4 regions of the Clostridium sp. FP1 genome follow, and region 2 is predicted to be linked to each of the others. Evidence: riboswitches for the same ligand, from Rfam matches in the RefSeq annotation. Region 2 holds a riboswitch; each other region holds the start of a gene.

Evidence for each region. A riboswitch is a leader RNA that binds a small molecule or an ion and turns the genes downstream of it on or off. The one in region 2 is predicted to bind cobalamin.
Region 1: linked by a shared signal. The riboswitch ahead of G9F70_RS06930 (CGGC domain-containing protein) and the one ahead of G9F70_RS11390 (ABC transporter substrate-binding protein) in region 2 are both predicted to bind cobalamin.
Region 3: linked by a shared signal. The riboswitch ahead of G9F70_RS20745 (cobyric acid synthase) and the one ahead of G9F70_RS11390 (ABC transporter substrate-binding protein) in region 2 are both predicted to bind cobalamin.
Region 4: linked by a shared signal. The riboswitch ahead of G9F70_RS20635 (pyridoxal phosphate-dependent aminotransferase) and the one ahead of G9F70_RS11390 (ABC transporter substrate-binding protein) in region 2 are both predicted to bind cobalamin.

Annotation. Positions count from the first base shown of each region.
Region 1 covers NZ_JAAMNJ020000001.1:1,427,159-1,430,723, reverse strand. The annotation lists gene G9F70_RS06940 (FecCD family ABC transporter permease) at 1-301, opposite strand, end outside; gene G9F70_RS06935 (ABC transporter substrate-binding protein) at 304-1,317, opposite strand; gene G9F70_RS06930 (CGGC domain-containing protein) at 1,394-1,714, opposite strand; cobalamin riboswitch at 1,835-2,013, opposite strand; gene G9F70_RS06925 (alkaline phosphatase family protein) at 2,109-2,831, opposite strand; gene G9F70_RS06920 (ABC transporter permease) at 2,897-3,565, opposite strand, start outside.
Region 2 covers NZ_JAAMNJ020000001.1:2,371,452-2,375,016, forward strand. The annotation lists gene G9F70_RS11375 (ECF transporter S component) at 1-358, shown strand, start outside; gene G9F70_RS11380 (hypothetical protein) at 568-1,389, shown strand; gene G9F70_RS11385 (hypothetical protein) at 1,419-1,628, shown strand; cobalamin riboswitch at 1,791-1,972, shown strand; gene G9F70_RS11390 (ABC transporter substrate-binding protein) at 2,095-3,565, shown strand, end outside.
Region 3 covers NZ_JAAMNJ020000001.1:4,354,898-4,358,462, reverse strand. The annotation lists gene G9F70_RS20750 (TIGR03943 family putative permease subunit) at 1-793, shown strand, start outside; cobalamin riboswitch at 1,014-1,187, shown strand; gene G9F70_RS20745 (cobyric acid synthase) at 1,310-2,854, shown strand; gene cbiB (adenosylcobinamide-phosphate synthase CbiB) at 3,024-3,565, shown strand, end outside.
Region 4 covers NZ_JAAMNJ020000001.1:4,326,812-4,330,376, forward strand. The annotation lists gene G9F70_RS20630 (cobyrinate a,c-diamide synthase) at 1-544, opposite strand, end outside; gene G9F70_RS20635 (pyridoxal phosphate-dependent aminotransferase) at 663-1,847, opposite strand; cobalamin riboswitch at 2,010-2,143, opposite strand; gene G9F70_RS20640 (transposase) at 2,276-3,190, shown strand; gene cobS (adenosylcobinamide-GDP ribazoletransferase) at 3,424-3,565, opposite strand, start outside.

The DNA of each region.
Region 1 (3,565 bases), 940 kb from region 2:
TGACTCCGGACACTGAAAGACCTATACCTACAGAAACTGCTAAAATAATTCTTGGAAACCTTATAAACCAAACAATATCATAAGCAGGCCCACTTCCTAAAATTTTCCCATCACCAATATTAAGTAGCTTGTACCCTATGATTTCATATACATCTTTTATAGAAATATGGACAGAACCCATTGTTACAGTTATTAAAATAGAAAAAATCAAGAAAATTACAAGCACAATGGAAACACCTATATAAATAGGTGTTCCATTGAGTAAAGCACTTTGTGTATTACTTTTATAAATTCTTTTCATTTTTACTTGTTTCCATATAATTCAGGATATAATCCTTTAGAAATTGTTTTTATACCATCTAAGGTTCTAATACCACTAGCATAAACTTCACCTAGCATTATAGGATGAACCCGTTTTGACTTTATTGCTGAAATGCTTGAAAGTCCAGCATTATTCATAATGCTTTTTAATGCAGCTTCTTTATCAATTTCTTTGCCGTAATAAACAGTGAAAATTACCTCAGGATTAAGCTTTATCAAATCTTCATTTCCTATCTTACCATCTTTATTTGCTACTAAATTTGCTCCAACACCTTTTGCAATATCGCCACCAATACTATCTTCTCCATAAATTCTATATACGCCGTCTTTTTCCACTTCCAAAATCACTGCTTTAACAGCTTGTTTTCCTTTAACCAAAGCCTTTGTTTTTTCAATTTCCTTTTTCATATTGTTAACTATCTCACTTGCTTTATCTTCTACATTGAAAATTTTACCCATGTTTAAAATATCATCATATTCATTTTGCAAACTATCTGGTTTAACAACACTACTATTTTGCGCCATATATGTATTTACACCTCTTTCATGCCAAAACCCTACATCCCCAAGATTTTTTTCACCAAATAGAGAATACCAGCCCAATATGAAATCAGGTTGCAATCCAATAACCTCTTCTTTTATTAGTTTTTTTTCATAATACTTTACTTTGCTAAAAGCACTTTTATATTCATCTTTAACGTCATGATCTAAGCCGGATGCTGCAATTATTTTATCCTGCAATCCTAATGCCAGTAATGTTTCTATTGAATTCTGATATACTGCAACAACCTTCTCTGGTGATTTTTTAAAAGTAATTTTAACAGGCTTTTTAGCATAATTATATGTTGTAATTGTAACAGGATAATGTGAGGACTGTTTGCTACTATTTTCTACTTTAGTTTCTGTTTTTGCTGCAGTTGCTGCATGTTTATTTCCACATCCAGTTGTTCCAAATACCATAAACCCTGCTAAAATCATACTTATTATCTTTTTCATTTGAATTTTCTCTCCTTTGTGTATCTCTTATATACTATGATATATTTATTAATATTACATCACCGCAGATGATGATTTAATGAGTACCTTCTACTACTTCTATATGATATTTCTCAAATATCTCCTTTATTTCCTTAGTTCTTTGAGTTTCGCATTTAACAATACAAACACCAAGGTGAAGTCTTTTAACCCCTTCCTTCTCTAATTTCCCAGCAATATTCATCAAATTTTCAGCAGAATTATTTGAGCAAGCATCACAGGTGAAAAAGGACATAAGCTCTAATTTTTCATTTCCATACATACTGAAATGTTTCTCTTTATTGTTTAAAGCTTTAAAACATCCCATGGTTGTACATATTCCATTTATTTTTTCACATACTCCAATAGCTATCTTCATTTTTACCTCCTATAAAGCAAATTATTTTTCGCAAAAAAATAGCCTTTTAACAATAGTTAAAAAGCTGTAAATTCAAAAAAGTATTTTTCAAACATTTACCACCCCTATCGCTCGTAGAGTTCTCAGTACATTAGAATAGGCAGGTCTTCTGGCTTAAGTATCAACATTCCTGCAGCCTTCCCAGTTTCCCAGTGGCATAATGCAAGAACTCCTCTATTACAGCGGCGGGACCGCGTGGGACTCAAACCCACTTCCCTTTTAATTAACAGATATTAAATACCTATTAAACCTATTTTTACATATTCAATTTTACAAAGTTATTCTACCATACTGTAAGTACATTAATCAAGTAATTTTTAGCATTCTATCATAAAATGACCAGTAACTGTGACTGCTAAAATCTATAAAATAACAGTGGTATCTCCATCTCATTTTTACTTGCCCCACCATGGACTCCTATAAATGAAAGTTCAAAAATATCCTTTTCATACCACCAAATATGATTGTTATCTTTAGGTAATAAAATAAGGTTTCCACATCTTTCTATCATTCGCTGGCTTGGATGTCCTAAAAACCCTTTTTCCTTCAATTCATCAAAAGTATATACGTAAACTAACCCCTTTAACTCTTTTTCTATTAGTTTCTTCACTGTAAATAAATGTTCTTCCTTAACATGAAGGAATAAATCTCTATGAAAACCTGTTGGTGAAATTAAATCATTATTTTTATTCTTCTTTAAATATATATCTATATTAGGTATTATTTTATTTAAATAGCACTTTGTACTTAAATCTGTATCTACTTGCCCATGATCTGCTGAAATCATAACTGCTGTATTTTTAAAGCACCCCTTGCCCTTTTCATAGAGTTTATCCATTTGTTTTAATAATTTCTCCACGGCTTCCACAAATTCTTTTGAAGTATTTCCTTTTTTATGAGCAATAGAATCTATTTCAGGCAAATAAACGTAATAGTACTCTTTGTCATTATTTTTTGTTAAATCCTTTGATAGCGATTCAAATAAATCCTCATATTCATGATACCCTTTCACTGTTGCATCTTTACACATTACACTGGAGTAGGTACTATCATTTTCAATTGATTTTTTATTTATCATATTCTCACCTCATTAAATGACATACTTTAAAATGTCATATCTATTTTAAATATGTTTATTATACATTACAATTTATTTGTTATTAAATTCCCAGATTCATATTTTTTAAGGCCTTTGTAGAACATAGTATAAGCTATTACTACCCATATTAATGCTACTCCTAAAACCTCTAAAAGCATAACAAGAGAAAACTCATTTATCAGCTTTGCAGGTATATAAACCACAAAGGCTACTGGTATAGCAGTATAAAGTATATACTTTACAGCATTATTAAATATGCCTTCTGGATAAATACTAAAACTTATGAAAAATTCTGTTGCAAGTTGTGCTAACCCCTCTGTATTACCTGAATAAAAACTTAAGGCATGAAAGGTCACTAGTACTGAAGATAATATTAAAGCACCTGTAATACAAAATAATAAAAACAATAAGAAACTTCTAACATGAAAACCTTTGATTATAAAAAATAAAATTACTCCATATAAGGTATCACCCCATGCGGATACTATAGTCTTAGAACATAGTATATTAATAAGAGGATCTTTAGGTTGTAGCAGATAGCTATCTAACTCACCATTTATTATCATTCTTGTAATCTGATTTACATTACCAAAGACCACAAAACAAAGACCAAAACTAGTAGACATTAAGGCCCAAAGCATCATTTCATCCTTAAAACCATATCCACCAATGGTGTTTACATTTTCAAATAATATCCACCAAAAAAATATAAA
Region 2 (3,565 bases):
TAACTTTTTCTTTGGTCAAGGTCCTTGGACACCATGGCAAATGTTTTGTTTTGGAATAATTGGATTTGTAGCAGGTATATTATTTAAAATGGGAATTCTAAAAAAAACAAAGCTATCTTTATGTGTGTTTGGAGGAATTAGTACATTCTTTATATATGGAGGAATTATAAATATTGGTTCACTTTTAATGTTTACATCACATTTTTCATTAAAAGCACTGATTGCAACTTATATATCAGGTTTTTGGTTTGATATGGTTCATGCTATTGCTACAGTTTTTTTTCTGTATGTAATTTCGCAATCTATGATAGAAAAGCTGGAACGAATTAAAATAAAATATGGACTTATAGATACATAGATTTAAATCCATCAAGGATAAAAAGGTTTGTGCTAAGTAATCATTATTTTAGGTAATTTATGATGAATTCAACTAAATAAGGTACGTTATATTATCAAAATAAATGTTATATAAAACATGAAGAACTTTAAACCACGGTTAATATTTGATTAGAGATAGTTAAAAGAAATATTAAAAATCAAACAAAAAATGAGAGGAGTACAAAGCACATGAAACAAATTAAAAAAACACTAAGCATATTTATGGTAGCAATATTTGTAATGGCTGGAATTTTAGGAAATGGTACAGCAAAAGCTACAGTTTTAATTCCAAAAATAAATTATCTTGGAGTAGACCATTCACCACTAGTAGTAGGAGATACTGAAAAATTTACAATAACTTCAAAGTATGATGGGCTAGTACAATACAAAGCATTCATTTTTGATGGTAAAGAATGGAGCGAATTAACAAGTGGATATGGGGAAGCAGTAGATGCTAAAACTCCATATGTTTTGCCAGAAACAAGCGCATTTAAATTAGGAAAATATAAACTTTCAATTTGGGTAAAAAGGGCAGGAGTAGCAAGTGTTAACGAGAAAGGCTACGATACTTTCTATATAGCAAGTTTAAACTGTGTAACTAGAGATAATGCTAACAGAGTATATGCAAATGGCGACGCTAAAGTTGAAACTAAGGGTTTAACAGTTAAATTAAACGGAATAGAAAATATAGGTGGGATTAAAGGGCCATACCTTTATAGATTATTTATATTTAATCCAACAACAGGAGTATGGTCAAGTGGAGCTAAAGAGTATACCGAAACTCCATCATACACATTTAAAGAAGCAGGAACTTACGTGGTAATTGTACATGTAAACACAGTTAATTCAACAACCTGGAAAAATTATGAAGTTGGCATAAAAAAAGGATCATATGAAGCTTGGAAAACAATAGTGGTAAATGTTGATGACGGTATAAAAGTATTTGACACTTCAGTTAAGGCTGCTACAGGTGGAACTAGTAAATGTAACTTTAACAGCGGATGGTATTAAAAACTTTACTACAGATATAAAATACAAATATGGTTAGTATTATTGTCAAGCCCTTTAGCAGAAATGCTAAGGGGCTAATTTTTTCGCAGGAGAAGAATACAACTATTCTACATAGGATAGGCAATGTAATTGATGAAATAATGATAATTACAAGGATGTATATTATGAAAACAAAGATAAAGGAATTTGTGCTTATAAAAATAGGAATGATTATGGTATCAGCAGGTATGGAAATATAAGAATGACAGCAAAAGCTTTAGGGATTAACCCCTATATATTAGTTAGAAAAAGAAAGAAATACAATAAAGAAAACTAAAAGAAAATTCTCTAAACTTTAATAAAGGGTTAGAGGTGTTTTGTAAAAATATATTGATAATATTGACAAATCCTAATTTACATTATATTATAAATACGGTAAAGATAAATAAACGTATTTAGGATTGAGGGAAGCACGGTTAAATTCCGTCACGAACCCATCACTGTAATCATGGACAAGTTCTGCATAACCACTGTATCTTATCAGGGAAGGGTAGAATGAGGAAGAAATGTAAGTCAGATACCCATCTTAAATATTGGCATTGTAAAATCAGGGGGAGCAACTGATTTTGTAGCTTTTTAAAAACGATAAGCGAAATATGGGTAGCTTTAGCAATTTGCTAGAGCTTTTTTTTATTGCTCTAAATCTAAAATAAGGGGACTAGAAAGATGAAAAAACTAATGAAAAGTAGATTGATGATAATTGCAATGGCTATTATTGTATTTGCAAGTCTGCTAACAGCATGCACTAGTGGAAAGAAAGCTGGTGATGGAGCTACAGGTAAATTAAATGAGGAGAAAGAAATTGTACTGGGAGCTGCTAGAGATTTAGCACCAGGAGAAACTGATGCCTATTATGCAAGCTCTATATTGTATGTTTGGGAGCCACTAGTAGGATTAGGAGAAAATGGAGTTCCAATTCCACAACTAGCAGAAGAATGGTCAAATTCAAAGGATTATAAAGAATGGACCTTCAAAATAAAAAAAGGGGTGAAATTCCAGGATGGAATAGATTTAAATGCAGATGCAGTTATAAAGAACTTTGAAAGATACACAAATATGAAAACTAAGGGTTCTCCATTTTATTCTTTCGATGTAAATAAAACATATCCTAACTTAGAAAGCTTTCATAAGGTATCAGACTACGAAGTTAAACTTATTTTTAGCAAGCCTATATCAACATTAATATATAACATGGCTAGATTTGGAAGTGCAATGTATAGTCCAAAGTGTTTTGATGTAACCACAGGAGACTTTACCACTTTTGCACAAGGTACAGGACCATTTAAAATAGTTGATCGTAAAAAAGATCAATTTACTTTACTTGAGAGAAATGAAAACTACTATGGAGAAAAGGCCAAGGTTAAAAATATTAAAATAAAGGTAATACCAGATGCTCAAACTCGTTACAGTGCATTAAAATCTGAAGAAATCATGGGCGTTATGGATTTAGGAGCTATTACTCCAGAACTTGCTACAGAACTAGTAAAGGATAAAAATTTTCAGAATTCTACATCACCATCAACAATCACTCAATTTATATCTGTGAATGGACTTAAAGCACCATTTAATAATGTCAAAATAAAAGAGGCTTTAAGCTTATTAATCGATAGACAAACTATAGTTAAGGAGTTCTATGGTGGACATGGTACTCCAACAATAAACATTCTAAATCAAACATCACCATTTGCTAAAGAAATAAAACCAGTTTATGATGCTAAAAAGGCAAAAGAAATTATTAAAAAAGAGCTAAATGGGCAAAAGATGAAATTAGAATTTATAATCCCATCTTATGGTGTTGACCGTTACCCATACAAAGCTGTAGCAGAGTACCTTCAATCCGTTTTAAGCGAAGTGGGATTAAATTCTAATATAACTATACTTGATGGAGCCGCTTTCAAAGAAGCTCAAAAGATTGGAAATTATAATATGACACTTCAGACTAAAGGACTTCCTAGCGCAGAGCCCTTTACCATATTTGATGATTATATGAGAAGTGGAGGTTCAAGCAATAAATCCTACTCTTTAGGGTATAAAAATCAAAGAGCGGATGAACTTATAGAAAAATTAAAAGGAACTATGGATTTAGAGGAAAGAGGAAAAATATATAATGAACTTCAAGATATATCAACGAAGAATC
Region 3 (3,565 bases), 2.0 Mb from region 2:
CTTCACTTGTTATTTTTATATGATAATAAGTACAAATAAAATAACTTTATTTGTACATCCCAAAATGGTTAAATACGTAAAATTTGCATTATACTTTTTTATTACTTTACTTATTTTTCAAGGAAAAAATATTTATGCATTTAAAAAGGATAAAAGGTTAAAAATTGGATATATCATGTTTTTAATCCCGCTTACTTTAGGATTTCTATTAAAACCGGTGGGTATGAGTACTTACAGCGCCATGAATAAGGGGTTTTCATTAAACTCACAGTTGAAAATTAGTAACTTAAAGCATAAACATAAAGTTCTAGCGGATGGAACAGAGGTATGTGAGCATAATGAAGAACACATTAATTCTATTGACGGCGCTAACGTTTCATCAAATAAGTCTTTAGAAAATATGGTAGCAGTAAAAGGTGGAACTATAGATATTACTAAAGAAAATTTTATAAAAATTTATGAAGATATATATGGAAAGCCGCACAATTATGTTGGTAGAGTCATTAATACCAAAGGATTCATATATAAACAAAAGGGACTTAATGAAGGGGAATTTATATTATCTAGAATCATTGTAAGTTGCTGCGCTGCAGATGCACAGCTCCTGGGAATTTTGTGTGGTTATTCCGAGGAAAAATCATTCACAGAAGGCACTTGGGTAAATGTAGAGGGAACACTTGGGGAGCGAGAATATGTGGATTCAAAAAGTGGACAAATTACTGTGATTCCAATAATTAAAGTGAATAAAATAGAAAAAATAGATAAGCACAATAATGAGTATATATATAATTAGTTAATTCCAAAATTTAAGAAACATGTTAAAGGCATATGGAATTCTTAGTTATTGACATAACTCATGTAATGCTATAAACTTAACAATGTAGAAATACATTAAATATTGTGATTTTTAATAAATTTAATTTTATTATAGGATTTTTTTAAAAAAGTGAATAGATATTTTTTAGGTGCCTTTTATTAATTAAGCTACGTTAGTAGATTAAGCTACATTAGTAGACAAAGCTACGTTAGTAGATTATTTAATAGGGTGAAAAGGGAATGTGGTTTAAATCCACAGCAGCCCCCGCTACTGTAATTGAGGACGAACCTTTTATAACCACCCGAAAGGGCAAGGGAAAGGGGAGAGTGAATCAAGAGCCAGGAGACCTGCCTAAATCAGTAATATTAAACTTTCGGCGGGAAAGAACTTGTAGAAATTAAGTTAGTGCAATGAAATTTTGTACATAACAGCAGGTGCGAAAGCTTGCTGTTTTTTATTTTGCATAAAAAAAACATACAAGGAGGGATAGTAATGGCTAAAATAATGGTTCAAGGAACGGCTTCATCTGTAGGGAAAAGCATATTAGTAACAGCACTTTGCAGGATTTTTAAACAAGATGGGTTTTCTGTGTGTCCTTTTAAGTCACAGAATATGTCATTGAATTCTTATATTACATTGGATGGAAAAGAAATGGGGCGTGCACAAGTACTTCAAGCCTATGCAGCTGGACTTGAGCCAGAGGTATTTATGAATCCAATTTTATTAAAACCTTCCTCAGATAAAAAGTGCCAAGTTATAGTTAATGGGAAGGTTTTTGGAAATAGTACAGCTATGGAATATCATAATATGAAAGTGGAATTTAAAGATATGTTAAAGATGCAGTTTGAAGAGTTAGAAAAGAAATTTGATATTATAGTAATGGAAGGCGCAGGAAGCCCAGCAGAAATTAATTTAAGAGATAGAGATATAGTAAATATGGGAATGGCAGAGCTTATAGATGCCCCTGTAATCCTAGCTGGAGATATAGATAAGGGTGGAGTATTTGCTTCTCTAGCAGGAACAATGCTTTTACTGAATGAGGAAGAGAAAAAAAGAGTTAAAGCCACTATTATAAATAAATTTAGAGGGGATATAGAAATCCTAAAGCCAGGTCTGACAATGCTAGAGGATATTATACATATCCCTTGCGCCGGAGTAGTTCCTTACTTTAGACTGGATTTAGAAGATGAAGATGGTACAGTAGAATTTAACAAAAAAATCACTGCACCTATTGATGTTGCCGTGATATGGCTGCCACATATATCAAATTTCACAGACTTAGATGCATTAAAGACTGAAGAGGATGTATCAGTTAGATTTGTTACAACTAAAGAAGAATTGGGAAATCCAGACTTACTTATAATACCAGGAACTAAAAATACTATTGAGGATTTAATTACGCTAAGAAAGTCAGGACTTGCAGAGGCTATTGTGAAATATAGCGTAGAAGGTAAGGTATTAGGTATTTGTGGAGGGTATCAAATGCTAGGAAATAGCTTAAATGATCCTTATTGCGTAGAAACAAATTTAGAAAAAATAGAGGGTATGAAGCTTTTAGACATAGATACAGTATTCGAGGAAGAAAAAATAACTACAAGAGTAAAGGCGCGCAGCATTAATATGAGAGCTATTAACGTAGTGAATAGTGATAATATTCAAGTCTATGGTTATGAAATACATATGGGGATTTGTAAGTATGGGCATAAGGCAAAACCACTCTTTGAAATATATGAAAAGAATAGTGAGAGCCCTTCATTAGAAGGTGAGCACTCGTCTTCCTTTGACGGAGCAATTAATGAAGGTGGAAATATTATGGGTACATATATTCATGGAATTTTCGATGGAGTAGAATTTAGAGAATATATAGTAAATGCGCTAAGAGTAAAAAAAGCTATGGAGACTAAAAAATCTAAGGTATATGAAAGTTTAAGAGAAAAAGAAATAGACAAGCTAGCAGATATAGTGAGAGATAGTATAGACATGGACTCAATCTATAAAATCATGGGACTAAAAAAGCTGGGGACGGTTAACAACTAATTAAACTAAAAAGTGAGGGACAGTTAACAATTAATTGAACTAAAAAGTGGGGGACAGTTAACAATTAATTGAACTAATTTAATCTAAAAAGTTGGGGACAGGTAACAAGTTGAAGACAGTTAACAACTTTATAAAAAATTAAAACATTATAAGATAGTGAGGAATTAATATGGAAATTCTATTTGCCATGAATGTAGTAGATTTAATATTAGCGGTTGTTCTAGACTTATTAATTGGAGATCCATATTGGTTTCCACATCCGGTGATTTATATAGGAAAACTTATATCTGCATTAGATAAGCTGGCTAGAAAGCTATGTAAAACCAATAAGCAAATTAAAGTTTTTGGAGGGGCCATTGTAGTCGTAGTAGCTTTTTCAAGTTATTTAGTACCCTTTATAATTTTGAAGGTTTCTAGTGAGGTTTTTTGGCTATACCATATTTTTAATATAATATTGCTTTGGACAACAATAGCTACTAGAGGACTTCATAAAGAGGGGAAGAAGGTATATGACTCCTTAGCTAAAAATGATATTGAAGACGCAAGAGTTAAATTATCTTACATTGTAGGTAGGGATACAAAAACCCTTAGTGAGTATGAAATAATAAGGGCAGATGTGGAGACTATTGCAGAAAATACAGCAGATGGTGTTATAGCCCCTATTCTTTATGCAATACTAGGTGGAGCGCCCTTAGCTATGATGTATAAGGG
Region 4 (3,565 bases), 2.0 Mb from region 2:
TTTTTAAATCTAACCTGTCATCCTTCGGAAGATAACCTAAGACCTTCAAGTTACAGTTTTCTTTAATAGATGCTTTAAGTAAATTATAATAACTTTCTGTTACATTGTTTAGTATTATGCCCTTTATATTAGCGTCTTTGAAATTCGCTATTCCATTTATTTCTGCACAAAGAGTTGCTACCTGAGCCTTTGGAGACAATACAAGTATAATAGGTAAGTCCAAAACCTTTGATATGTGATAAGTAGAATAGGATGTATCTGTACCTTTCCCATCATATAAACCCATAACACCCTCAACCACCCCTAAGTCACCATCGCCTCTAGAAAAGCTAGCTTTAACTCCCGCCTCTCCCATAAGATATAAATCTAAATTTCTTGAATCACTACCGGTTATCTTTGTATGAAAAGCTGGGTCTATATAGTCAGGGCCTACTTTGTACCCTTGTACCTTAAATCCTCTATTTTTTAGTGCTTTCATAATTCCCAGTGTTACTGTGGTTTTACCACCACCACTGCAATTCGAAGCTATAATTATACTCTTCATTTTTAATCTTCACATCCTTGTTTTGCTAGAATTCAAATAGTTGTTATCCATCTTCAATGTTTACCTGTCCCCGCCTAATTGCCGTATTTATATCCAATGTTTACCTGTCCCCGCTTGATTAAACTTTAAATTTCAAACTCTCTAGCATTGCCACCAATTTTTCATTGCTACCCCTATCCTTAATAGCCAGCCTTATATACTGTTTATCAAGTCCTCTAAAATTGTCTGCTTTTCTTATTACAAAGCCTTGTTCTAGGCAACTCTTATAAAATTCCTCTGAGTTTAGTCCTTTTTCAAAGGCAAGTCCTTTTTCAAAGGCAAGTCCTTTTTCAAAGGCAAGTCCTTTTTCAAAGGCAAGTCCTTTTTCAAAGGCTAGTCCATTTAATTTGCAAAGCACATAATTTCCATAGGTTAAAAATACTTCTTCTATAAAATAAATATTTTTCAATGATTTTAAAAATCTAGGTCTTTCCTCTCTTATCCACTCTTTGCTTTTTTGAATATATACACTATCCTTTAACACATGGCGTGCTGCAACTTCTGCAAAGCAATTTATGTTCCATGGGTTTTGTTTTGATTTAATATTTTTTATTAAATCAGCATTACTACTTATTCCATACCCAAACCTTATACCAGGCATTGCAAAAAATTTAGTTAAAGCTCTTATTATAAATAAACACTTGTACTTTTTAACTTCGTCTACAAAACTGTGCCTGGAATCTCCCGTAAATTCAATAAAAGCCTCATCTATTATTATTACTTTATTATTACTCTCACAATATTCAAGAATTTTTTGAAACTCGCCTCTATCAATGATATTGCCATTAGGATTATTGGGATTACCTAAAACCATGGCTTCTACCTTTTGTAATTTATTTAAAATATCTTCATAATCATAGGAAAGCTGAGCATATTCAGTCTTTAATAAGTCATTATAATTAATATCCTCTTTTAAATAGGAATACTCTATATTACAACCCCACTTTTTAGCATCAATCTCATACTCTACAAAAGAAGGCACAACAATTAATAAGCTTTTATGACAAGCTATAACCAAGTCAATTATTTCTGCAGCTCCGTTGCCTAAAACAAAATACTCTTCTGGGCAATCAATATATTCTCTTAAAGCTTTTAACACATCTCTATATTGAATATCTGGATATCTTGTTAAGGCATTTATTGCTTCATTAATGTTATCAATGAAGCTTTTAGGAACCCCTAATGGATTTATATTAGAACTATAATCAATTAACTCTCGGCCCTGAAGTAATCCATCAGTATAAACGTCTCCACCATGTATCATTAAATACCTTCCTTTCTATTTATAACTTTTCAGAAGCCACCCAGCTTCTTCAATATACTATCTTTTTAAACGCAAAAAAAGTAGTAAGCTTAAGATAGCGACTACTTTTTAATTAATTTATAATTAAATTAACTATATTAAAAAGCTATTTCCCTCCGAAATCTTTGTTAACATCATTTAGGCAGGTCTCCTGGCTTTTGAAGAGCTATCCTCAATTACAGTAGCGGGGGCTGCTGCGGATTTAAACCGCATTCCCTTTTCACCTATTAAAAGGCACCTAAAATTCTATTCTATTTTAACTACAGTTTATTATAATTACGCCCTCATGTCAATAAAATGCTTGGGGACGGTTAACAACTTTTTGAACTATGAATATCTTCACCAGTTAAAGGCAATAATATAAAAAATTATATAAAGAGGTGTTTTTTATGGCAAGAAAAGCAAGATTAAAAACAAATGATGCTATATACCATATTATGTGTAAAAGCATCACTGAGGTAGATTTGTTCAGAGATGATGAAGATAAGAAAAAATATTTATCTCTTGTAAAAAAATACAAAGATCTCCATCATGTTAAAATTTATGGGTACTGTCTTATGGATAACCATTCACATCTATTAATTGATGCTAATGGTGCAGATATATCAAAAGTCATGCATGGAATAAATTTTTCTTACGCAATGTACTTTAATAAAAAGTATAAAAGAGAGGGCCATCTTTTTAAAGACAGATTCAAAAGCAAAATAGTTGATAGTGATAGATACTTAAGGACTGTATCACTATATATACATAATAATCCTACAGATATAAGTGAATTTAAAGATTGTCCTGAAAAATATGCTTTTTCTAGTTTGGGAATATATATTGGAAAACGACGTGACCATTTAAACATAGTTGATTACGGATTTGTCATGGGCTTTTTTGGTAATAATCTTAAACTGGCAAGGAATTATTACTATAGCCTTGTTTTTGGATGCACCGACGAAAAATTAAAAGAAGAATTTGAATTTAAAGATGAAAAGACAAAGTATTGCAGTGTCCGGACAATACTTGTAAGAAACTTTAAGCCTGAAGATATCATAGAATTTATAGCAGTAAAGATGAATATAGCAAAGCTCCAACTTCATATGAAGTACAGTCGAAAACTTGTAGAAGCAAGAGCATTAACCGTTGTTTTAATGAGGAGTATTTGCAATTTAAAATCCAGTGATATATCCAACATACTTGGAAACATTACACCAGCTAGAGTATCAAAATTAAGCAGTATTGGTCTAGAATTAATTAGAACTAACAAAAACTACGAAAATATCCTTGAGGAATTTATTAAATGTTACGCTGAGTAATTAATATTAAGCTTAATACCTTATTGTATCTCTATATTTTAATTTATAAAAAATTACAAGATAATATAAAGCTATTTTTAATTAAATAAATTTGGACAAGCCTTTAAAAATATCATATCTTATTAAAATATCCCATGAAAATAAGTACTGAAAACATCATTAATTAAAAAGTACAAAGTTTCATAAAAACCTTGTACCAAAATATAGTTTAATTAATTGTTAACCGTCCCCGCTTAATTCATAGCTACAAATAAAATCATAATTAAAATTTCAACTAATTCATTATTAGCACCTAAACTATCTCCTGTAAGTCCCGTAATTTTGCTTTCACAAAACTTATTAAAGAGTAAACTTAAAAGGAGCCCTGAAGCTATT